DNA from 3 places in the Clostridium chromiireducens genome. Region 2 is predicted to be linked to each of the others. Evidence: riboswitches for the same ligand, from Rfam matches in the RefSeq annotation. Region 2 holds a riboswitch; each other region holds the start of a gene.
What was found. A riboswitch is a leader RNA that binds a small molecule or an ion and turns the genes downstream of it on or off. The one in region 2 is predicted to bind thiamine pyrophosphate.
Positions count from the first base shown of each region.

Region 1: linked by a shared signal. The riboswitch ahead of thiW (energy coupling factor transporter S component ThiW) and the one ahead of D2A34_RS14965 (ABC transporter ATP-binding protein) in region 2 are both predicted to bind thiamine pyrophosphate.
Region 3: linked by a shared signal. The riboswitch ahead of thiF (sulfur carrier protein ThiS adenylyltransferase ThiF) and the one ahead of D2A34_RS14965 (ABC transporter ATP-binding protein) in region 2 are both predicted to bind thiamine pyrophosphate.

Region 1 is NZ_QXDJ01000001.1:771,429-779,674, forward strand. It holds gene D2A34_RS03190 (PTS transporter subunit EIIC) at 1-311, opposite strand, end outside; gene D2A34_RS03195 (MurR/RpiR family transcriptional regulator) at 502-1,227, opposite strand; gene thiE (thiamine phosphate synthase) at 1,502-2,140, opposite strand; gene thiM (hydroxyethylthiazole kinase) at 2,161-2,994, opposite strand; gene thiC (phosphomethylpyrimidine synthase ThiC) at 3,471-4,781, opposite strand; gene thiD (bifunctional hydroxymethylpyrimidine kinase/phosphomethylpyrimidine kinase) at 4,902-5,711, opposite strand; gene thiW (energy coupling factor transporter S component ThiW) at 5,765-6,304, opposite strand; TPP riboswitch at 6,464-6,574, opposite strand; gene D2A34_RS03225 (hypothetical protein) at 6,885-7,079, opposite strand; gene D2A34_RS03230 (4Fe-4S binding protein) at 7,296-8,246, opposite strand, start outside.
Region 2 is NZ_QXDJ01000003.1:745,102-753,347, forward strand. It holds gene D2A34_RS14955 (ABC transporter substrate-binding protein) at 1-402, opposite strand, end outside; gene D2A34_RS14960 (ABC transporter permease) at 383-1,165, opposite strand; gene D2A34_RS14965 (ABC transporter ATP-binding protein) at 1,152-1,928, opposite strand; TPP riboswitch at 2,064-2,162, opposite strand; gene D2A34_RS14970 (glycerol-3-phosphate dehydrogenase) at 2,525-3,568, opposite strand; gene D2A34_RS14975 (HAD-IIA family hydrolase) at 3,706-4,521, opposite strand; gene D2A34_RS14980 (sn-glycerol-1-phosphate dehydrogenase) at 4,554-5,930, opposite strand; gene D2A34_RS14985 (PTS galactitol transporter subunit IIC) at 6,007-7,281, opposite strand; gene D2A34_RS14990 (PTS sugar transporter subunit IIB) at 7,445-7,729, opposite strand; gene D2A34_RS14995 (PTS sugar transporter subunit IIA) at 7,781-8,246, opposite strand, start outside.
Region 3 is NZ_QXDJ01000008.1:77,442-85,687, forward strand. It holds gene D2A34_RS23670 (ABC transporter permease) at 1-833, opposite strand, end outside; gene D2A34_RS23675 (ABC transporter ATP-binding protein) at 830-1,579, opposite strand; gene D2A34_RS23680 (ECF transporter S component) at 1,841-2,437, opposite strand; gene D2A34_RS23685 (PspC domain-containing protein) at 2,604-2,825, opposite strand; gene D2A34_RS23690 (GntR family transcriptional regulator) at 3,109-3,492, shown strand; gene D2A34_RS23695 (DUF5808 domain-containing protein) at 3,496-4,620, shown strand; TPP riboswitch at 4,682-4,790, shown strand; gene thiF (sulfur carrier protein ThiS adenylyltransferase ThiF) at 4,894-5,700, shown strand; gene D2A34_RS23705 (thiamine phosphate synthase) at 5,827-6,468, shown strand; gene D2A34_RS23710 (tRNA 2-thiocytidine biosynthesis TtcA family protein) at 6,649-7,515, shown strand; gene D2A34_RS23715 (DUF4250 domain-containing protein) at 7,600-7,788, shown strand; gene D2A34_RS23720 (putative bifunctional diguanylate cyclase/phosphodiesterase) at 7,981-8,246, shown strand, end outside.

The sequences.
Region 1 (8,246 bases), on a different contig from region 2:
CACTTACTATTCGCACCTAAAAATAGAATATATGACATAATAGAAATGAATGCTGCTTCCGCTTTTTTCTTCTTTGACATCCCCATCGCTATTCCGACACAAAACAAAATACTCAAGTTCCCCATAATCGGTGATAACATTCCATTAAAGAATTTTCCTGTTACCCAAATTACTCCACCTTCCGTTACGAATGTTTTATTAGTAAAAACTGCTGTCAGTGCAATCAACATACCAACAATAGGTAAGAATAAGACCGGTCCAATCATAGCTTTGGCAAATTTCTGCATACTATTTAAAATCTTATCTTTCATTTAAATATTCCCCTTCACTATTTATAATTTTCTTTGGTAATTACCTGTGAGAATAGAATATCATTATTAATAGCTATTGTTAATAGTTTTAGACGTTTCAGCAACATGTTGACTCAAAAGTAAACATGTTTACCTTTACATCAAAAAAAGCTATCTCACTAGTTAACCTTGAGATAGCTTTCTACATATTTTATAAATTACTCATTACCTTGTCTAGCAAATATTCCATTACAATCATTACCCTAGCATAAAAATAGTTTGCAGTAAGATTTCTATCATCTAATTCTTTATCATCTAATATCATAAAATTTAAGGTTGCTTTCTTAGCCATATGATTCTCTGACTTGCCAGTAAATGTTATAATATCTAGTTCATTTTTTGATGCATAATCAATCACTTTTGTTATACTTTCTGTTTCTCCACTTTTAGATATTCCAATAACTAAGGCCCCTCCTATTTGATTGCTGTCATATACTCCATAGGAATTTGTTTTGATGCATTTAAATCCAAGCACTAACATCTTTCTCCAAAAGAAATCTGCAATTGAATCAGAGAATCCAGTGGCCGTTATTAAAATTATATCTTCTCTATGTTTAATTAGCATAGAAATGAAATCTTCTATTTTCTTATTCTCAATTTCCGATATAAAGCTAGTTATATCGGAGGTATGTTCTTGATTATTCTCATGATTTTTTATTATAAAGTTTAAGCGATATATCATATCCACATAACCTGTATAACCTAGCTTCTTTGATAGCTTTATTATTGTTGCTGCCGATGTATAGTTAATTGTGGCAACATCTCTTACCCCTTTAGTTAAAACAGAATCGATATTAGTCAATATGTATTGCAAGACCTGTCTCTCTGTTTCTGAGAGCTTATAATTATCAGCAATTTTATAAATATCAAACTTCATATTATACCTCCACAATTATAAAGCTATTTTAATATGCTTATTCTTGATATTTTAATTCAATTTATTACAAATAATCATGATAGAATTAATAATTATTATACCTACCTTATTATAAAAATTTTTTTAACCAAAATAAGCCTCACCTAAACATGGACTTGCATATTAATTGGTCATATAAAAATTAAATTCATTCTTTATTTTACTTACTCCATAAATTTTATATAAATATATGAGGTTGAATTGATAAATTCATTTTGATTATATCTGAAAATAACTATGCTTCTCTATAACTTATAAAAATATTCTTTAATTCTTTAGTTGCCTCAGTAATATCTTTTTGGGCTATAATTGCTGAAACTATTGCAAGACCATCGATTCCCATATTTTCAAAATCTCTAACTCTATCTTTATTTATTCCACCTATCACTACTATAGGAATGGATATGTTTTCTCTTATTTTCTTTAATTCTTCCATACTAGTTGGGTTAGCATCTTTCTTTGTTCCTGTTGCATACATAGCTCCAACCCCTATATAATCTGCCCCATCTTCTTGTGCTTTTAGCGCTTGTTCTAATGATCCTGTTGAAACTCCAATTATCTTATCTTCACCTATAATTTTTCTTACAATAGTCGCTGGCATATCACTTTGACCAACATGGACTCCTGCAGCATCTACTGCAAGTGCAATATCTAGTCTATCATTTATTATTAGTGGCACATTGTACTTATCAGTAATTTCTTTTACTCTTACAGCTGTAATATAAAAATCAAGAGATGAACAATCTTTTTCCCTTAATTGAACTAATGTACATCCTCCAAGTATAGCTTGTTCTATGGCTTCTTCTAAAGTTTCTGTACTCATTAAATCTCTATCCGTTACAAGATAAATACTATAATCTATTTTAGTTTTCATAAAAATTTCCTCCAGTTTTTTTATATTTCTGTAGCCTTAGCCATATTCTTAATTACTTCTGAAGTTAAATTACTTATAGCATCTATAATTGCTATATGAAAGCTTCCCGTTCCAATTTGCCCTGCTTTTTCAAATGCAATTTCCCCTGCTATTCCCATGGACGTAATGCCTGAAACTGCTCCAAGGAAATAATCTGACCCTGCACCACAGAATGCTCCAATTAATGAAGTTGTCATGCAGCCTGTTCCTGTAACATTTGATAGCATTTTAGTCCCGTTTTCAAGTATAGCAACTCTTTCTCCATCAGATACAATGTCTGTTGCGCCTGTAATAGCTACAGTACAATTAAGCTTATTAGATAGATTCTTTGCAACATCAATTCCTTCATCACTACCTGTTTTTACATCGCTTTCAGATGCATCTACGCCTTTAGTTGAAGATTCTAGTCCACTTATAAATTTAATTTCAGACATATTTCCACGTAACACACTTATCTTAACTTCATCCAATATTCTCTTAGTAGTTGCATTTCTAAATTCTGATGCACCTGCTCCCACTGGATCAAAAACAACTGGCATATTTAATTCATTTGCTTTTTTTCCTGATACAATCATCGATTCAATAGTTCTTTCATTTAATGTGCCAATATTTATTACAAGTGCAGATGAAATTTTAGTAATATCTGCTGCTTCCTTAATATCATCAGCCATAATTGGTGATGCTCCTATTGCAAGCAAAATATTCGCGCAATCATTAACCGTAACATAATTTGTTATATTATGTACAAGTGGTTTCTTATTCCTAACCTCATCTAGTAGATTTCCTATTTTAATTGATATTTCATTATTATTCATAAATACCTTTTAGTAAGAATTTAGCTTTTAATCATTCTTACCAAAATACCTCCTTTCAAAATAAACATCAAATTTTATCAAAACAAAACTTGTATACTTTCATCTAAAAGCTTACAACAAATTCTAGAAAAATTAAACACATTTTAATATTCACATTGTCATTCTTTGTTAATAAATAGCTCCTCTAAACTATATAAATTATGCAATACCCTTTTATATTTGATATATAACCAAACGATACTTATATGTATACCCAAACAAAGAAATTAGATACATATTAGTGAAATAGGCATATAAAAATAAGCTGCCGAATGTTCTTAATAGAAGGTTGTTCCATTTTTGCTTGTCTTAATGAATATTAGGAGCATGCATAAATGGATGCAACCTTCTATTTAGAACATTCCAGCGAAATTTTTATTAGTCCTATGCAACTAATATGTATCTAATTTCGGTTTATTGGCCGTATATCATTGATTTTATTTTTTATCAAAAAGTTCTACTTTATCACCATTTAAGATTCTATTAGTAGTTCTTACTGCGCACATTTTTCCACACATAGAACAGCTATGCATATCTTCTGGCGGTACACTTTCAAAATATTCTCTAGCTTTCTTTCCATCAATAGCAATCTTAAACATCTCTTCCCAATCAAGTTTTTGACGCGCATCTGCCATAGCATTATCTCTATCTCTTGCTCCTGGAAGTCCATTAGCTATATCTGCTGCGTGTGCTGCAATTTTTGATGCAATAATTCCCTCTCTAACATCCGATAAATCTGGAAGTCTTAAATGCTCAGCTGGTGTTACATAGCAAAGGAAATTAGCCCCATGTGTTGCAGCAATAGCTCCACCTATAGCTGAAGTAATATGGTCATATCCTGGTGCAATATCTGTGACAAGAGGTCCAAGTACATAGAAAGGTGCGCCATGGCATAATCTTTTTTCAATTTGCATATTAGCTGCTATTTCATTCATAGCCATATGTCCTGGTCCTTCTATCATAACTTGTACATCTTTCGACCAAGCTCTCTTTGTTAACAAACCTAATTCTATAAGTTCAGTAATTTGTCCAGCGTCAGTTGAATCATCCAGACATCCTGGTCTCATTGCATCTCCAAGACTTATTGTTACATCGTATTCTCTAAGGATATCAAGTAACTCATCATAATATTCGTAGAATGGGTTTTCATTGCCTGTCATTTCCATCCAAGCAAATAATAAAGACCCTCCTCTAGATACTATATTTAATCTTCTTTTATCTTCTTTAAATAATGCAACAGTTCTCTTATTAATTCCGGCGTGAATAGTAACAAAATCAACTCCAGCCTTTGCATGAGCTAAAACTACATCAAGAAAATCCTTTGCTTTTATATCTAATAGATCTTTTTCAAGATATCCAATTGCATCATACATTGGAACTGTACCTATCATAGCTGGAGAATAATCAATAAGTTTTTCTCTAAACTCTTGAGTCTTTCCGTAGTTACTTAAATCCATTATCGCTTCAGCCCCGAAGTCGATTGCCATTTTCACTTTTTCCATTTCTCTGCAATAATCAACTGAATCTCCTGAAATCCCTAAGTTTACATTTATTTTTGTTCTTAATCCATCACCAATACCTTCTGGACTAAGAGATTTATGATTAATATTTGCTGGTATAGCAACCTTACCTTCTGCAACGAGTTTCATTAACTTCTCTTCTGAAATTCTTTCTTTTTCAGCTACTATCTTCATCTCTTTAGTAACTATACCCTTTTTTGCTGCTTCCATTTGTGTTTTATAACTCATTTCTTTTCTCTCCTTAAAAAATATTATTTAATTTAAAGGTTAATCTATATATTTAAGTCTCAAGTATCTAAGTTGTCACAACTTGGATATATATTTCTTAATGAATATCTTATCTTCTTTTTACTTAATATCAATTCCCGCTTTCTTATAAAGCTCATAAAAATGATTAGTCGGACCTACACCTTTTCCAAGCTCAAATCCATGTTCAATAGCACATGTTATATACTTTTTACCACATCTAACCGCTTCTTCTACTGTCATATTTTTAGCCAAATTTGCGGCTATAGTAGATGATAAAGTACAACCTGTTCCATGGGTATGTTTAGTATCAATTCTTTCTTGCTTCAAAATTACAAAGTCTTTTCCATCAAATAATAAATCAGTTGCTTCACCTTCTAGGTGTCCCCCCTTAACCAAAACGGATTTTGGCCCTAGTTCTTTAAGTTTTAAAGCTGCTTCTTTCATCTCTTCTAAAGTTTCTATTTTTATCCCTAAAATTTCTTCTGCTTCTGGTAAATTTGGAGTGATTAATGTTGCAAGTGGAAATAATTCCTTAACCAAAGTATCCTTTGCATCTCTAGACAATAAGTTAAATCCACTTTTAGAGATCATAACAGGATCTAAAACAATTACTGGTAAATCTTTAACTTTTCTTAATGCTTTAGATATAGCTTGTATAGACTCAATTTTAGAAACCATCCCTATCTTAATTGCATCTACTCTTATATCCTCAAAAATAACATTTATTTGTGATTCAATCATCTCAGGATTTATATCTTGAATTCCAAACACACCCATTGTATTCTGTGCAGTTACAGCAGTAATTACACTCATCCCATAAACTCCGTTAGCTGAAAATGCCTTTAAATCCGCTTGAATTCCTGCTCCTCCACATGAATCTGAACCTGCAATAGTTAATGCTCTAAACATAAAATCACCCTTTCGTCTTATTCTATAGTTAAATTATTTCTGTATATTTATCTCTAAACTTTATGTGTGTTTTTTAAATCATTATCATATGTTGATACTTCATTATCTATTAGTATTTTACTTATCACCGGAACTTTTACAAAGAAATATGCTATAACAGATCCTACACTACAGCTAGATATAAATGGAGTCACATATGCAAAAAGTGCTGCCTTTTTACCTAAAAGCAGTACAGCTATAGGATAAGCCAATAATGCTCCTAATATTCCAGTTCCAATTAATTCTCCAATTACAGCTATACTTGGCTTCCTAAATTTCTTATAAAGAATACCTGCAAGCAGTGCTCCTACCATACTTCCTGGAAATGCCAACAAAGTACCAGTTCCCATAATATTTCTAATTAGTGATGCAATAAGCGCATTTAAAAGTGCATAAATTGGACCTAATGTTATTGCCCCAACTACATTTACAAAGTGTTGTATCGGAGAAATTTTAGCGCCTAAAATTGGTATTGAAAAAGTTCCAAAAATTACTGAAATACCAATTAAAACACCGCTTAATGCAATTTTTTGTGCTTTACTTTTTTCTTTCATTAAAAAACCTCCTTAAATCAATAAATTAATAAAACTTTGTGAAATAAAATTTTATTAAACCACATCTTACTGTGATTAAATGATTAACTTTGAAAGAAGTTAATTATTTTTAAGCAAAAAAAATGTATCCAAAGGGATACATTAATAAACATGTGCACAAAAAATATCAATATACTTCCCTACGTTGGTATTAACCAAATCAGGTTATAAGAGTCTAGGAAATCAATCTTTCCAATCTCAGCCAAAATATTAGCTCCCCTAGTTATTCAATTATAAAATTATCTTTCACAAGATAAAGATTATACCATTAATTGCAAATCGTCAAGTATATAATAACTTATTATTTAAAATTCGATATAGATATTTAATACAAAGCTTAGACTTATGCGATAATCCACCGAAAGTAGAAACATTTTGTTTTTAGTTTTTCTTTGGAATCATTACCATCAAAATTCCTAGAAACCAAAACACAATATGTTACTTATTTGGGTAAGTTACACATAAATCTAAATCTTAAATTTGATATCTATGATAATGTAGAAGGCAAATTCTTCATGTGAGATTTTCACTCACTTGAATATTATTTATTTTTAACTTGTACATAGTATTTACCATATCTTTTAACTGGTTTTATTACCTCAAAACCATTAACAAATTCTCCTATGACTTGATCTTTTGCAACTTCAATTAATATGGTTTTCTTCTTCTCTTTAACTCGTTTTGTTGGTACAAAAGTAGTTTTTTTAACTGCATTATTTCTGCTTTTAGTTGGCATTTTATCTCATACTCCTGCTAATATTATAATCTTGAAATTATTATATTAACTTTTTTCTCTAAATGTGTTACTCTGAACCTATAAATTTAATTCTATATAGTGTCATAAAAAAATTTCTATTTATTACTCTAATTTCTCATTATTCAATTCTAGTACTTTAAATACTAAAACAAACTACAGATTATATACAACTTAAGATAAATTAGACTATTTTAATTATTTTGCTTGAGTCAAAGCATTTGCTACGGCACTCATAATCCCTTTTGAGCTATAAGTTGCACCTGAAATTGTATCTACTGAGGTTGATTGTTTTGAAATTATGCTCTTTATTATAGTTCCTTCTACTCTTTTATAAAACTTTGGAGTATCTTGATTAGATATAGTTTTTATATTTGATATTTTTCCATCTAATACAGTAACAGAAACCTTAGTTGTTCCTCCTCTATATCCAGTTCCACTTCCTGTGTATGTACCATCTTTATATTCACTTGTAGTATTTTGAGCTGCATTTGAAATTGCAGTTGTTCCATCTTTATAAGTTTGTGAAGAACTATTTTCTAAGTTTTCACTACTTGGAATTGTATTGCTATTAACTGAAATTCCAGATTTAGTTACTGCATTTCCAGCGAAGCTAGTAAGTCCATATACACCTAAAAATGTAGCCATTGCCACTGATCCTGTTAACTTTGCATCTAAATCTCTACTAGCTACATTTACATTAGCATTATTTCTATAACATACTTCAGTACATTTTAAGCAGTTAATACAATCGCCACCCTTGACACAATCTACATTATAAAGTGGTAACCCCATCGAACAATTCATTGTGCATGCTCTACATTTACCGCAATCAGCTTTGGGCTTATTAATCTTAACTATTCCAATTTTAGAAGTAATGGAGAATATTGCACCTAAAGGACATAGGTATCTACAGAAAAATCTCTCAATAAATGCTGATCCTATTGTGATTAATATTAAAAATATCAATCCAATAAGTAAGCTTGAAAAAATAGTAGATATATCAGTTATTTGACCAAAAGCATCCCAAGGACTTGTGCTTTCTAGTATACTGCTTCCCATAGTCCATGAAATAGCTATTATAAAAACTAATACTATGTACTTAACGTACTTAAGTACATAATCAACTTTTTCATCTACTCTAAATTT
Region 2 (8,246 bases):
TCCTGAATCTTTACGAACCATAAGTTGGTTTAATGAACTCCTAACTATTGCTCCAACTGATTTAACAGGAATACTTTCACCTCTTGCTAAAATAATTTGTTTTGGATAACTTATAGCAATGTCTGCTTTCTTTGCTGCAACAAGTTTAATTCCATCATCTGTTCCAGCAGGTGTAATTAAATTAACTTTTAGTCCTGCTTCTTTAAAATATCCTTGTTCTTCAGCTGCATATAAGAATGTATGAACTGCATTTGGATACCAATCTAAAAGAACACTAATTTCTTTTAATTCTTTAGATGCACTTTTATCCTCATTCTTATTTGCGTTACCAGCGCACCCACTAAACACCAAACTAACTAACATAACAAATACTAATAATATACTAACCTTTTTTAATTTCATAATTATCCTCCTTTAATTTTCTTCTGTATTTTAATAAAATCTTTTCTAGTAAAAATCCTATTGAAAATAAGATCAATCCTAAAAATGATAGAACTAACACTCCAGCAAAAACTGAATCTGATTGCAGCATACCTGCCGCTCTCTTTATATATATACCAAGCCCCGCTTCTGCACCCAACCACTCACCTATTGTAGCTCCTGAAACGCTGTAGGTAGCTGCTATTTTAAAGCTGCTTAAAAAATTAGGTAATACAGAATTCATATGCAATTTAAAAAATATCTGAAGTCTACTTCCCCCTAAGGCTCTTAATACATCTTCCAAATCTTTATCTACCGCATTTAATCCATCTAATGTACTTATAACTATAGGAAAGAAACAAAATAATATTACTACTGCAACCTTAGACCATATACTATATCCAAACCACATAACCATAATTGGAGATAACGCAATGGTTGGGATTGTCTGAGAAAATATTATAATTGGGTATAAAGTTTTTCCAACACTTCTCCAAAGATATATTGAAAGTGCACACGATATGCCTATAATTACAGATATACAAAGCCCTAATATTGCTTCTCCTAAAGTTACTACAGAATGTTTGTATAACAATTCTTTTTGTAACCATAATGCTTTAAGCACATCTGAAAACTTAGGTACAATATAATTTGGAACTTCAAAATATGGTATTAAAAATTCCCACGCTAATAGTATTAATATTAGAAATACAAAAGGAAAAATAAAATCATTAAATCTCTTCATTTTTAACTTCCTCCTTAGTATCTTCTAACATATCAAGAATATTTAAAATGACTCTTTTAAGCTCAATAAACTCACTTGAGAGTGTAGTTTCATAGTTTCTAGGTCTATCGATATTAACCTCAATAGATTTTAAATTTTTATACGGTAGTTCTGTGCAAATAAGTATTCTATCAGATAATAGCAACGCTTCATCAATATCATGGGTTATCATAAATACAGTATTTTTCTCTTTTTGACATAGGTCCAATAACCATGTTTGCATCTTTCTTCTTGTTAGTGCATCTAAAGAAGAAAAAGGTTCATCTAATAATAGTATCGATGGATTATTTACGATAGCTCTTAAAAATGATGCTCTCTGCCTCATACCGCCTGATAGTTCATGAGGATAGAATTTTTCAGTACCTTTCAGCCCAAAACTTTCGAAATATTCTACAGCTTTATTTCTTGCATCTTTCTTGCTATAACCATTTAATTCAAGGCCGACAGCTGTATTATCAAGTATATTTCTCCAAGGCATTAAAGAATCCTTTTGAGGCATATACCCTATAATGTTTTTAACTCCTTCTTTTAAGATATTAATATTGCCCTTTTGGGGGTTTAATAAACCTAAAATTAATCTAAAAAGTGTACTTTTACCAGTACCACTAGGTGCAATAATTGTAACAAATTCATTTTTATCTATACTAAATGATAGGTCGTCAATTATAAGTTTATTTGAATCTGTATATTTAAAGAATAAATTATGAATTTCTAATGCCTTCATTTATATAACCCAACTCTCTTTAATAAATAATCTTTGTGAAAATTGCATAAAAAAACTCCTTTCAAACAGTACAAAAAATACCATTGAAAAGAGTTAATAATCAAATTAATTATAAATCATCATAACTTCGAGATTTAAATTATCATACAACTTCCCTTCGCTGGCATTATCCAGTGCAGGTTCAAAGGGTCTGAAAAATTCATCTCAGCCTTAATGGCTCCCCTAGTACTCGTCTAAATTTTATACTTTAAATTAAACAATGTCAATCATAAGTTACATTTTAAATCCTCTTGCTATTACTTTTTTATAGCATATTATATATAACTCATGATTTTTGTTTTCATTGCTACACTCTAAATCACGTTTTTTGTTAACTTTACTTTACATAATAATTATTATATCTCTTTTATCTTTCCTTTACTACCTATCTAGCCCTATTATTTATATCTATTGGATAAGGAATCTTCTAAAACCCTTGTCATTGCTTATTTTTAGCAGCAAATCCAGATATATAAAAATCCCCTTATTTCTTGATCCAAGAAATAAGGGGATTTTTATATCAACTCTATATCGTTAAAATCACTTTTATTTTATAATTATATTTTTTCTGATTCAAAAGATTTCCACGGAATATCAACTATATTTCCTGAGTTTATTATCTCATCAATATGAATCAACATTGGGAACTCTTGTAATTTGACTATGCCTTTCTCAGCTAGAGAACGTACATATTTTGCTGCACGAGTAGCAATAACTACAGATTCCAATGTAACTCCTTTTAATTGTTCCATAGCTTCCTCAAATGAAAATCCTTGTCCTAATAAGGTTCCTATTCTACGAGTACGTCCGCCAAAAACTGTCACATATAGGTCTCCGCCAAAATATATAATATTTTCTTCACCACTTCCGACTATTTCAAGAAGGTGTTTCGCTTCCTTTATGCTTTGTCCAAAAAGTGCAGCCTGAGAATTATAATGTTCCTTTCCAGAGCCATCAGCTCCAATAGCTAATCCAATAGCGAGTGATACACCCAGGGCGTAAGCGTTCTTCAATGCAACTGCACATTCAACCCCCACAATATCTTTAGATAAGCTAATATGATAGTATGATGTCTCAAATAAATTCTTGAAAATTCTAAGTATTTTTATATCATCTCCACAAAATACAACTTCGGAATTATCTTTGTCGGCAAGTTCATAGCTAGTACATGGGCCACCTACTGCACTGATAGAAAGTTTCTTATTAGCAGGAAGTTTGCTTAAAAAGTACTGTGGATAATTAATCATTTTGCCATCCTCTTCAGTAATCATCCCCTTAGTTATTGAGAGAACAGGAATCTCTTCAGGTAAAATAGGCAATATGTTGTCTGCAAACCAATCAACACCAAAACTGCTAACTCCACAAATAATAACTTCAGCTCCGTCTATTGCTTTATTTACATCTTCAATTTGATAATATTCAATACCTGCTTTGGGTAATTGGCGCTTTAATGTAGTATGAAAACCGGTATCCTTCGCAATATTTATGATATCTCTATCTAATGGTGTACCAACAAGTCGCACCTTATTATTATTTTCTGTTGCTGGAAAAGTTAGTGCAGAAGCCATTTGACCTGCTCCAATAATTGTTATAATACTCATAATATTACCTCCCAATTTTAACATTAATTAGTTCTTTTAAAATAATTTTGACTTTATTTAATTTTTTAATTTATCTCAGTTTACGAGGTTTCAGCCATACTCAATAAATTTTTCCCATTTTTTCTACCATACAGCTATTAAATAAAGCTCTTCTGAAACTGCTTAAGTTCTTCACCAATATACTTGATTGATGAAAATACATAATCTGCAGGTATGTCAGACTTTTTATACATTTCTTCTGACGTCTCACCACTTAATACAAGAATACTGGTTATTCCTGCATTTACTCCAGTTTTAATATCAGTGTATAGTCTGTCTCCTACAATTGCCACATCTTCTTTTTTAAGGCCATACTTTTCAATAATAGCCTCTACTATATATCCATATGGCTTACCTATAACTACAGGAGAAACACCTGTGGATGCCTCAAACATTCTTATCATAGAGCCAGTATCCGGCATATATTTACTGTCTTCAATTGGACAATTGAAATCTGGATGAGTAGCTAAAAATGGTATTCCATCTCTCAGATAATCACAAGCTGTCCATATTTTTTCATAGGTTAGTGTAGTATCAAAACCAAGAACTACATAATCCGGCTTGTCATTTTCGTCATTAACTAATATAAATCCTGCCTTTTCAAATTCTTTCATAAGTGGTTCTGTACCCATTAGATATATTTTATTACCTGGGCAGTTTTTCTTCATATACCATATGGTAGCTTCACCAGATGTATAAACTTGTTCTTCATCAACATGGCAGCCAAGCGCTGAAAGCTTTTGCTTGTAGGTTGATTTATTTTTCGAAGAGTTATTTGTTAAGAATATGAACTTCTTTTGCTGACTTTTTAAAATATCTAGAAAGTCTAATGCACCGTCAATAAGTGTATTTCCAAGGTAAAAAGTTCCATCCATATCTAATAGAAAACATTTAATATCATTTAACTCATTCATTTTTTACCTCCCTATTAAAACATATAATTATCTTATATGTTGTTGGATCTATACAATTTATTAGCAATTAAATTAGCAAATTCCTCTGTTAATCCAAGATCATCGATTAGATGCACAACGCCATATCTGGTTCTTATGTCCTTTGCAGCAATGAAGGTCTTAATAAATAAATTCTTATCAATTCCAAGCTCTTCAGGATGCCATACACATCCCCCGTCCTGTAATACTTTCTTTACATTCTCAGAACTTGGTACTATAGTATGCCCAATATTAAGAATCTCCTTCCAATTTGATGCTATCTTTTCTGCATTTACTTGTCTCTTATCAGGGTCCAATTCAATTGAATCCTTTTTATAATTAATTATATTGCCTGCCACTTTACCAAATACACTCTCAATATTTTGTCTCCATTTATTCATATCATAGAATCTGAAGCTTCTCTTAGCCATTACACTTTCTATATCTATATCCTTTAATGCCTCAAATAACATAGCCATAACCACTGTGCCTACTCCAACAAAGTTTCCATGTACCCATTTTTCCTCGCTTCTTCTTGCATGGAACATGATCTCCCACCCATGGGCAATATGGTGCTCGGAACCTGAAGCAGGTCTTGAACATCCTGCCATTCCTATAGTTATTCCTGATAAAACTAATGCATCTGTTATATTTTTTACAACGTCATCATTCCTTTCAGGAATCATTGGCGCAGCAGCAACACACTTATCTACTGCAGCTTGAACCATATCTGCAATAGTTTTACAATAATATTCTCCTGTTAATAGATTTGCAATTGACCAATCTGCAAGAGCAGTATATTTACCTAATACATCGCCAAGTCCTGAACAGAGTAAATACATTGGGGCATTCTTCATAATCACAATATCTGAATATATTCCATAAGGATATATAGCTTTATGGGATTCTTTAAAACCATCTGTGATTAAAGGAGACACTACTGATGCATAACCATCCATGGATGGTGCTGTACCAACTATTGCATAAGGTACATGTACTCTGTAAGCTACATATCTGCAAATGTCATTTATAACACCTGAACCTACAGCAAGTATAAGTGCAGTATCATCTTCTATTTCTATAAGAACCCTGCCAAGAGCATATACATCAGGCAATAAGTGTTCCTGTGGAAACACATATTTCTTTAATGAAAAATCATTCTTTAATATATCTTCTACTCTTATTCCAGCTACAGCATATGTGTGGATATCTTGTACAATCAATATCTTTTTGTTTTTGAATTCCTTCAAAAATTCTGGGAGCTGTTCCATTATGTTGCTTCCTATTTTCACAGAATTGATTTCTACACTATGTCTTTTCCCACATTCACATCTAAAATCCATTTCAAGAAGTTCTTCTACTTTTAAATTTGTTACATCCACTGTAATCATCACCCTTTCCTTGTAAATAACAAACGATGTTAAAGAGTACAATTCAGTACTCTTTAACAATTTGAATTATTTAATATTACAAAGTACCAGTAAATAATTGGAATATCTTAATAACAATCCAGTTTAAGAAATTACCACCCATATCTAAGCTTGAAATAGTTGATGTTCCTGCTGGCATTGTAAACTGAGCCATTTGTGCCATTTGAGTATGGAATCCGGCAATATTTGTTGCCATTAGTAATCCTAACCCCATAACAATTGTACCTGCTATAACTGAGTGAACTATATTGCCTTTTGCTGCACCAACTATAAACGCAACATAGAAACATATAGTAGCTAAATCTCCAAAAGGCAAAACTTGATTTCCTGGTAGTATTACTGCTAAAAATAGTGTGATAGGAACTAATACAAGTGCTGTTGCAATAACTGCTGGATGTCCAACTGCTACTGCAGCATCTAATCCAATTGTAAGATTTCTATCTTTACCAAAGTCTTTCTTTTGTAAAAATTCTCTAACCGATTCCGAAACAGGGATTAAACCTTCCATAAGTATTCTAACCATTCTAGGCATTAAGAACATAACACCAGCCATAGAAATACCTATTTGTAGAGTTTTATCTACACCATATCCAGCAAGAATTCCAAGTACAACACCAAGAATAAGTCCCATCATCATAGGTTCTCCAAAAACACCAAATCTCTTTTGAATTGTTTCTGGGTCTGCCTTTAGATTTTTAATACCTGGAATCTTTTTAACAATATTAACAACAGGAATACCTATAAGACCACAAGCTGCGGTTGAACCAGTTGGTAATGATACACCATCAAGTCCAAAGAATTCTTGAACCATTGGAGCTGTTTTATCAGCAATTTTAATAACAGCAATTTCGTATAAAATACCAGCTAAAATAGCAAGTAACCAGTTGCCATTAGTTAATACATATACGCTTGCACCTGCTGCAGTAAAGTGCCAATAATTCCATATATCAATATCAACTACATTTGTTGTCTTTGTAGCGAGCATTACAAAGTTTACCAACATAGCTATCGGAATCATAATCGCTGCTATAGGAGATGCCCAGCTAATTGCTGCCGCTGCTGGCCAGCCTACGTCTATTATACTTAGCTGTAATCCATATCTAGTAACCATTTGTTGTGCTGCTCCTCCAAGGTTAGTTGTAAGAAGTCCAACAACTAAATTTATACCAACAAAGCCTATACCAATTGTCATACCTGATCTAAATGCCTTTTTAAATCCTTGTCCAAATATTATACCGATAATAGTAATTGTTAATGGAAGCATAACGGTTGGTCCTAAGTTCAAAATGTATTGTACTACCTCTAATAACATTCTTTTTTCCCCCTATATTATCAATTTCTATTTATTTTAATAAATTCTTAATTAACATGTTGCTATCCTAAGCTTCAAATATATATTTTTATGTGTTATAATAGTGTGTAGTTCAATTAATTTAATTTTTTATATAGGTCCACCTTTAAAGTGGCCTATTTTTTTACTTTAAAGCTTCAATTATTCCTTGGTCGACTTTGCCTGGATTAATATTAGTTAGATAGTTCATAGCGTTTATTACAGGAAATTTATAATTTCGTGATGAAATTGTAGTTGTTACTAAAAGATCTGCCTGATCTTCATAACCAGATACTTCTGAAATCTTACATTGTATAATTCTCGCATTAATGCCATTAGTTTTAATTAGATCCTCCACCTTTTTACATACAACTGTTGAAGTTGCAATTCCTGTCCCACAAGCTACTAATATTAGTTTTTGTTTGTCCATTTTTTTACCTCCTTAAAATATAATTCTATAATTTAAATAATTGCTCATTACTTATTCGCAATTATAATTAAAGCTTGAAACGATATCATATACCTTGTCACTATTTTTTGCTTGAAGCATATTTTCTAGAATACTTTCATTCTGGATTAAAAACATTAATTGCTGTAACATTACTATCTGGCTGTGAGGTTCATTTAAGGCCATGGTAAATACTATATTAACAGCCACACTTCCATTTCCATCCATACAATTAAATTCAACAGGATCTTTTAGTGTTGCAATAGCTATAGCTGGCTTTTTAACATGAACAGCATCTGTATGAGGTATTGCAACATTGTATTTTCCAAGTAATAAACCTGTTGGAAATTTATTTTCTCTATCTACTAATCCATTAAAAAAGGAATTTTCTACAAATCCTGCTTCAAACAATATGGGAGACATCTTCTTAAAGACATCCTCTGCTGATTTAGCCTCAAGGTTGCTTACTACTAAATCTCTTCTTAAAAATTCTCTAATA
Region 3 (8,246 bases), on a different contig from region 2:
ATAGTGCTTAAATCAAAGAGGCCAGAAAAGAATACTTGTGGCACTACAATTATTGGTATAAACTGAATCATTTGAAGTTCATTATTGGCAAAAGCAGATATAAAAGTACCAATGCTAAGAGCTACCATTGCAGTTAATATGGTTACAAGGATTACTAGTGGAAAAGAGCCTATCATCATGATGTTAAGAACATTAATTGAGTACCAGGCGATAAGAGCAGATTGTATTATAGTAAAAACTCCAAATCCAAGAAGATAACCTAAAACAATTTCCCATCTGCGAAGTGGCGTCGATAGTATTCTTTCAAGTGTGCCAGAAGTACGCTCTCCAAGAAATGATACACCTGCCACTAGGAAGACGAAGAAGAATACAAAGAAACCAATTAGTATAGGTCCAAAATTATCAAAACTAGACATATTTTCATAACCATATAGATAGGTTATGTCTGGTTTGGCTGCAATTGATGCTAGCTGCTGAGTTGCATTTTGTACAAGTTTTATAACAGCTTGACTTTTGCTCGGGTCACTACCTTCTAAAGTTATTTTAGGGATTCCATTTTCAAAATTTATTATTGCATCAACTTCTGAAAGGCTAAGGGCATAATAGGCATCATTTTCTGTATATCGAATTATTTTAGCATCATTATCTTCTAATTTATTTACAATGCTAATAGGGGCATTTATTACTCCGATTTTAGGATGATAATTTGATCCATCAAATATAAACGACATTAAAGTCAAAACTAATATTGGCGCTAGAATCATCAATCCAATTGTACGTTTATCATGGGCAAGTTGAAGTAAGATTCTAATTACAATTGCTTTCACCCTCATTTTGATGCACCTCCATAATATAAAAATGCTTCTTCAATAGTACTTGAGTTAGAATTATGCTTGATTTCAGCAGGAGAGCCTACAGCGATTAGTTTACCATCACGAATCATTCCTAAGTTATTGCATTTTTCAACTTCATCCATTACATGAGTAGTGATAATAATAGTAGTACCACTATCTTTTAACTTGTATAGTTCCTCCCAGATAGACCTACGAAGAACGGGATCAATACCAACAGTAGGTTCATCTAATATTAAAATAGGCGGTTCGTGAACAAGCGCAATAGCAAGAGATAATCGACGTTTCATACCACCAGAATATTGTTTTACTTGTTTTTTTAGATGATCCGATAAATTAACAAGATTCATCACTTCAGAAATTCTTTGCTTTAGATCATTTCCTGAAAGTCCATACATTGAAGCAAAAAATTTAATATTTTCCTCAGCAGTAAGCTCCTCATATAATGCATCTGATTGAGCCATGTATCCAATTTTATTCATCAGTGATAACTTAGGCATTTTTTCGTTTAGTAAATAGACAGAACCACTAGTTGCAATATCTATCCCTGCAATCATCTTAACTAAGGTTGATTTTCCAGAACCTGATGGACCAAGTAAACCTAGAATTTGAGAATAGGGTATATCTAAGCTAATATCAAAAAGAACTTGTTTCTTCCCAAAAGATTTATTAACATTTTCGACTTTTATACAATAAGAATCAAGCATACCACTAACTTTATTTTGCATAATCAAATTCCTTTCTAAATATAATAAGTGAGTAATCACTCATTTTGATGATATAAAAAAAATACAAAGCCTTCAATTTGTATGATGATGTATTAATTATTAAGATATTTATATTATTATTATTATAATATTATATTTATATATATTCAATAAATGAATTTATATAACAGTAAATAATTAATATTGACAATATAAAAGAAGTGCATAAGCAAAGGCACTTCTTAAAAAGATAATCTATGTAGATTAATTAAACTTATATTATTATCTCTTATTTCTAATTTTTATCATTGTTATTATTATAGGGATTGAGATCACTGCACTAACTATGGCTTCAGGAATCCCATTTGTAACTCCAATGGTTGCTATCGCAATGCCAGCAGTTTGAGGATTAATTCCAAGAGTAGCTGAGTATCTCTCTAAGTAAAAGACATAAGTTAGTCCTAAAACCCCTATTGTGTTAATCAAGGTAGCACATATTGAAGCTATAGCAATACTTACACTTTGATTTTTAAACCTATTTCTGGTGATAATATACACATAATAGGCTACAATTCCAATTAAAATCCTAGGCACTAATGCAATTATCGGATTCCAAAATATAAATGATGTAGGACCAGGCGCTGTAAAATTTTGATACATTGAAAATAAACCAAAAACTAAGCCAACTAGTGTTCCTACGATAGGGCCCTCTACAATGGCACCTATTATTACAGGTATATGCATTATAGTAGCTCTTACAGGTGGAATAGGTATAAAACCAAGACCTGTTAGTCCTAAAAATATTGAAATTGCAGAAAGCATTCCAACCATTGTTATCTGCCTAACTGAAAATTTTGATTTAACATAATTTTGTTCCATAAAAATACCTCCGTTCTTATTCCTTAATATTATGGATATAATTCGGAAAAATCTATAAAATATATAATTTCCGTTCAGTTTCCAAAGAAATACCGACAAATAGTATTTTATCATTTTAGAAAAAATGTTCAACCTTATTTTCAATATTTTATAAATATATTTTTAGTTAATATTGATTAGTATCATTGAATATATCTTGTTTATCAGGCATTACGACTGCACATGCAATATATCCAATAATGCAGATATAAGAAAATTTTATTGTTAGTAATATAAATAATATTCTAATTAAGGTAACATCACCATTAATATAATCAGAGAATCCTGCTAATACACCAGAAATTTTCTTCCTAGAAACATCCTTATATAACTTCTTTTTTTCAATCATTATGATCACCATCCATAATTTTATTATGTGCTATTTTTAGATTGCTTCGAATAAACACTAGATTCTCAATATCTTATTAGTATTGTTAATATATATTATAAAGAAGAATTTATGGTTTGATAGTGGGTTCAGCGTATCTTTATATAAAAATAAGAAAATCATAAGATGTTAAGCTATAATTAACATGTTTTTGGTAAGTGTAGGCAATTATGAAATACTATTGATTATTTGATTCATCTGTTATATATTATATATAACAGATAGAACGAAAGGGGATTAAATAATGATCTTAAAGTTGGATTTTGACTCAGAAGTTCCGATTTATCTTCAGATAAAGAATCAAATCATAATTGGAATTGCTAATAAAGAATTATCGGAAGGAGATGAGCTGCCATCAGTTAGGGGTTTAGCAGAGGATATTGGAGTTAATATGCATACTGTAAATAAGAGTTATTCATTATTGAAAGATGAAGGATATATAAAAATTGATAGAAGAAAGGGAGCTGTTATATCATTAGACTTTACTTATAGTAAAGAAATATTTAAAGATAAATTAAATGAAGATATGGGAATTTATGTGGCGGAATGTATTAACAGAGGAATATCCCTTGATAAGATAAAAGAAAAAATTGAAAAAATATTTAACGATTATAGGAAGGGTGAATAGGTCATGAATGAACAAATAATATTATTATTTTTAGTACTAATAATTACAATGTTGATATTATGGCAAAGTTATAGAATTAATGATTTTAATGTAGAAGGATTGATTTTTGGAGTAAGAGTTCCTGAAAAGTATAGAAGAGAGAGCAGAGTTATAAGTATTATAAAGAATTATAATAAGAGAGTTCTAACATTAACAGCAATTTGTTTTATATTATTTATATGCGCATTTTATTTTATTCAAAAGGTATATATTATTATAGTTTATTCATATCTATTGGCATTCATAAATTTATATTCATGCTATTTAGCTAATAAGAAACTCAAGATTGTAAAAAAGAATATAGGTTGGGAGAAAAAATCAGAAAATAAAGTGTATGTACAAATTGGGAAAGGCAATACTAGTAGAAATCTTAATTTAATGTTATTTTATGTAGCGGTCGCAATATCTGTATTGGGGTTCTTAATAACAATATCAAGATTATCATCATTACCTAAAATGGTTCCAGTTCATTTTGGTATAAATGGTCCGGATAATTGGGTTGATTCAACAACATTTACTGGTAAACTTCAAGTTGTGATGCTGCCATTAGTATCAATGATATGTGTTTTTAGTATGTTCTTTTCTGCTAAAATTCAAGCCAAAAAAGATAATACTAGATTTAATGGGGGAACACTTAGTTCACTGATATTAAAAAAATCATTTTTAAATAAATCCATGACTCAAATGTTAGGTATTATATCTATCGGAGTCTCACTAATGATTTTGTATGGAGTATTACTTGTTGTAGGAATTATGAAATTTAATGATGTTTCAAATTTTATATTCATTGTTATAACAATAGGTGTAATATTCTTTCCTATGACTTATTTGATTTATAGTACTAAAAAGGCAAATCAGCTAAAATCAGATAGTATTTCTGATGAAAAAGAAATTTATAATGATGATGATATAAATTATATCGGGGGAATATTCTACCACAATCCTAATGATCCAGCTAATATAGTACCAAAAAGAATTGGGTACGGATTAGATTTTAATTACGCACACATACTAGGTAAGGCTGCTTTGTTGATTTTGGTAGCAGTATTGATAGGAATAATTATAATTATGGCTGTATTTAATATATAAATGATTTGAATTGATAAAAGTAAAGTGGTAATATGTAATTATTACTAATTTCAATAATAAAATAGAAGGCTAGGGGTGCCAATTATAATTGGCTGAGAGAAGCTTATTTGCTTTAACTCTTTTAACCTGACGTGGTTAATACCACCGTAGGGAAGCAGTAAATAAAATAAATTTATTTATTAGTCTGATTGGTAAATAAATGTATGAATTTTATGGGACTTACCTTATGGTAAGTCCTTTTTATTTATTTAAATTTTGAAGGGGGATATTAAATTGAGAGTTTTAGTAAATGAAAATGAAATGTTTGTAGATGATAAAATCACAGCTTTTGCAGTTAAAGAAAATGTAAAGAAAGATGCGGACATAATTATTTTGAATGGTTTTCCTATTAAAGAGGATTATGAATTAAAGGAAGGGGATAAAGTTACATTAATTAAACGTGGAGAAATTCCTAAGAAGGAAGAACTTGAGGCATTAATGGTAAGTAGGCACACCCCAAAAGTACATGAAAAAGTAAAAAAAGCAAGAGTAGCAATTGCTGGGCTAGGAGGGCTTGGATCAACAGTGGCGTTAGCACTAGGGAGAATTGGAGTTGGATATCTTAAAATAATTGATTTCGATGTAGTGGAACCAAGTAATTTAAATAGGCAGCAATATTTTATTAAGCATATTGGGATGAAAAAATGTGATGCATTAAAAGACATACTTTCAGAAATAAATCCGTTTATAGAAGTTGAGAATATTGATATTTGTATAAATGATAATAATATTAAGGGATTATTTGAAGATATGGATATTGTAATTGAAGCATTTGATGGGCCTGAAAATAAAGCAATGATAGTAAGGGAAGTTTTACTTCAAACTGAAAAACCAAAGATAATTTCTGCGTCAGGTATGGCTGGATATTATTCAAATAATCTAATAGTAAGTAAAAGAGTTAACTCTAGATTATATATGTGCGGAGATTTTGAGAATGCAGCTAAAATAAATGAAGGATTAATGGCTCCTAGAGTTGGGATAGCAGCTTGCCACGAGGCTAATATGGCACTAAGGCTGATTTTAGATGAGAATGATGTTTAATACAAAGCTAAAAGTAATCGCTTTTAGTAGAGCTTCTTTTAACGATGTATTTGTGAAAATATTTGCAGATACATCAACTTAAATATTTAGTAAATTTGAAAATACGGGGGAAAGTCTGTGATTTTAATGGGAATAACTAATAGAATTCTTTGCGGAGATTTCTATGAACAAATAAATAATATATCAAAATCATCATTAGACTATTTAGTTATCAGAGAAAAAGATCTTGATGAAGAAGGGCTTTTGAAGCTCTCTTTAACTATTAAAGATAAATTAAAAAATACAAATATAAAATTGATTATTAATTCGAACATTAATGTAGCGAGAAAAATTCAAGCAGATGGGGTTCAACTTTCGTTTAAAGATTTTATTAACATTAATGAAAAATTATACACAGAAAGCATTAACGGCGAAAATAGTTTGGTGGATAACTTTAAAGTTGATGGGAATAAATATAAGGTATATAAAATAATAGGCGTTTCAATACATAGTTATGAAGAAGGGATAAAAGCATATGAAATGGGTGCGGATTATGTTATCTATGGGCATGTATTTCAAACTGATTGTAAGAAGTTTCTTGAGCCTAGAGGTGTAAAAGAAATAGAACATCTATCAAAAAAAATATGTATTCCGATAATTGGAATAGGAGGTATTGGAGAAAATAATTATAAGGAAGTAATATGTGCTGGAGCGAAAGGAATTGCTTTAATGTCAAGCTTAATGAAGAGTGAAAATCCTAAGGAATTAATAAGTAATTTCCATAAATAATCATGTTATTTATATTTTATTTCATACTATAAACATTTGAACAAATTATTATGAATAAAGTACTTGTAAATCTTATGTGTTCATTATAAACTCTTTAAAGAAAGATATATTAAGCTGAAATATAGCGAATTTATAGCACTGAGAATAGATGCTATTGAGATAATAAGGAGAAATAGAATAATGAGTACAATTGCAGGAAAAGGTTGCCCTAGAATTATACCAGATGGGGAAAAAAAGACATTACAAGATATAGAACGAAGTATTGTTAAAACTTATAGAAAACATATTTGGACGAAATTCGTTAAGGCTATTAAGGAATATAATTTAATTGAAGAGGGAGATAAAATTGCCGTAGGTATATCAGGTGGAAAAGATAGTATTCTTATGGCGAAATTATTTCAAGAATTGCAGAAACATGGTCAAGTAAAATTTGATGTAGTCTTTTTAGCAATGGATCCCGGATATCATCCCGATATAAAAAGCTTGCTGATAGAAAACTGTGAGTATTTAAATATTCCAATTCATATGTATGATTCAGGTATTTTTGAAGTTGTTGACAAAATGGCTAAAGATTATCCTTGTTATTTGTGTGCAAGAATGAGAAGAGGTTCACTTTATGCTAAGGCTCAAGAGTTTGGTTGCAATAAGCTTGCCTTAGGACATCATTATAATGATGTAATTGAAACAACAATGTTAAATATACTATACGGAGGTAATTTTAAGACTATGTTACCTAAGTTAAAGTCAAAAAACTTTGAGAATCTTGAATTAATAAGACCGATGTACTACATTGAAGAAGATTATATAAAGAAATTTATTAACTATAGTGGAATATGGCCATTGAATTGTGCGTGTATGGTTGCGGCAGAAAAAATAGGAAATAAAAGATATGAAATTAAGGATTTGATTAAAGAATTAAAGAAAAATTTTAGTGGCGTAGAGAAATCTATATTTAAAGCTGCAGAAAATGTTAGCATGGATTCAATACTTGGATGGCAAAAGGGCGATACTAAATATTCTTTTTTAGATTTTTATGGTGAAGAATAATCACTCCTGCTCTAAAAGTATTTATAAACATGGAAATGTATGTTATATTATTATTAACTATATAGGTGAAAAGGAAGATGCGAGATGACAAGTGATTCAATAGGTAACATGGATCCTAATATACTATTAAGTATAATTAATATGAAATTAAGAGACCAATATAGTTCGTTAGATCTTCTTTGTGATGATATGAATTTAGCACGGGAAGATCTTGTAAATAGATTATGTAGTATTGGATATAATTATAATGAAGATATAAATCAATTTAAATAATTTATTATCTATGATATTTATTTAAAGAAGAAGGAGGAAATATGCCATGGACTTGAAAAAAACAGGAAAAGTTGTTACTTTTATGGCAGCAACAGCGGCGTTAATAGTATCATTAGTGAATGATAAAAAGAACAAGAACATAAATGAAGAAAAATAATTTAAATTAGATATTATGCGAAGGATTGTATTGATATGATTAGAGAGGAATTTAAATTAAATCTAAATCATGATGAAATAATTAATTCCACAGATATTAGTGGAATTGGCGTGATTTGGGACCCCTCGGAATTTAAGTTAATAGTTGATGATAAAATAATAAATATTATAGAAGAATATGATGTCACAAATTATAGTCTAAATCAATTTGTACGATTTGTGGAAAAGGAAGATAGGGAGAATATACTGAACTTTTTTGCTCAAAATCTTGAAAGAAGTTATGATGAGAGAGAGCAACTGCA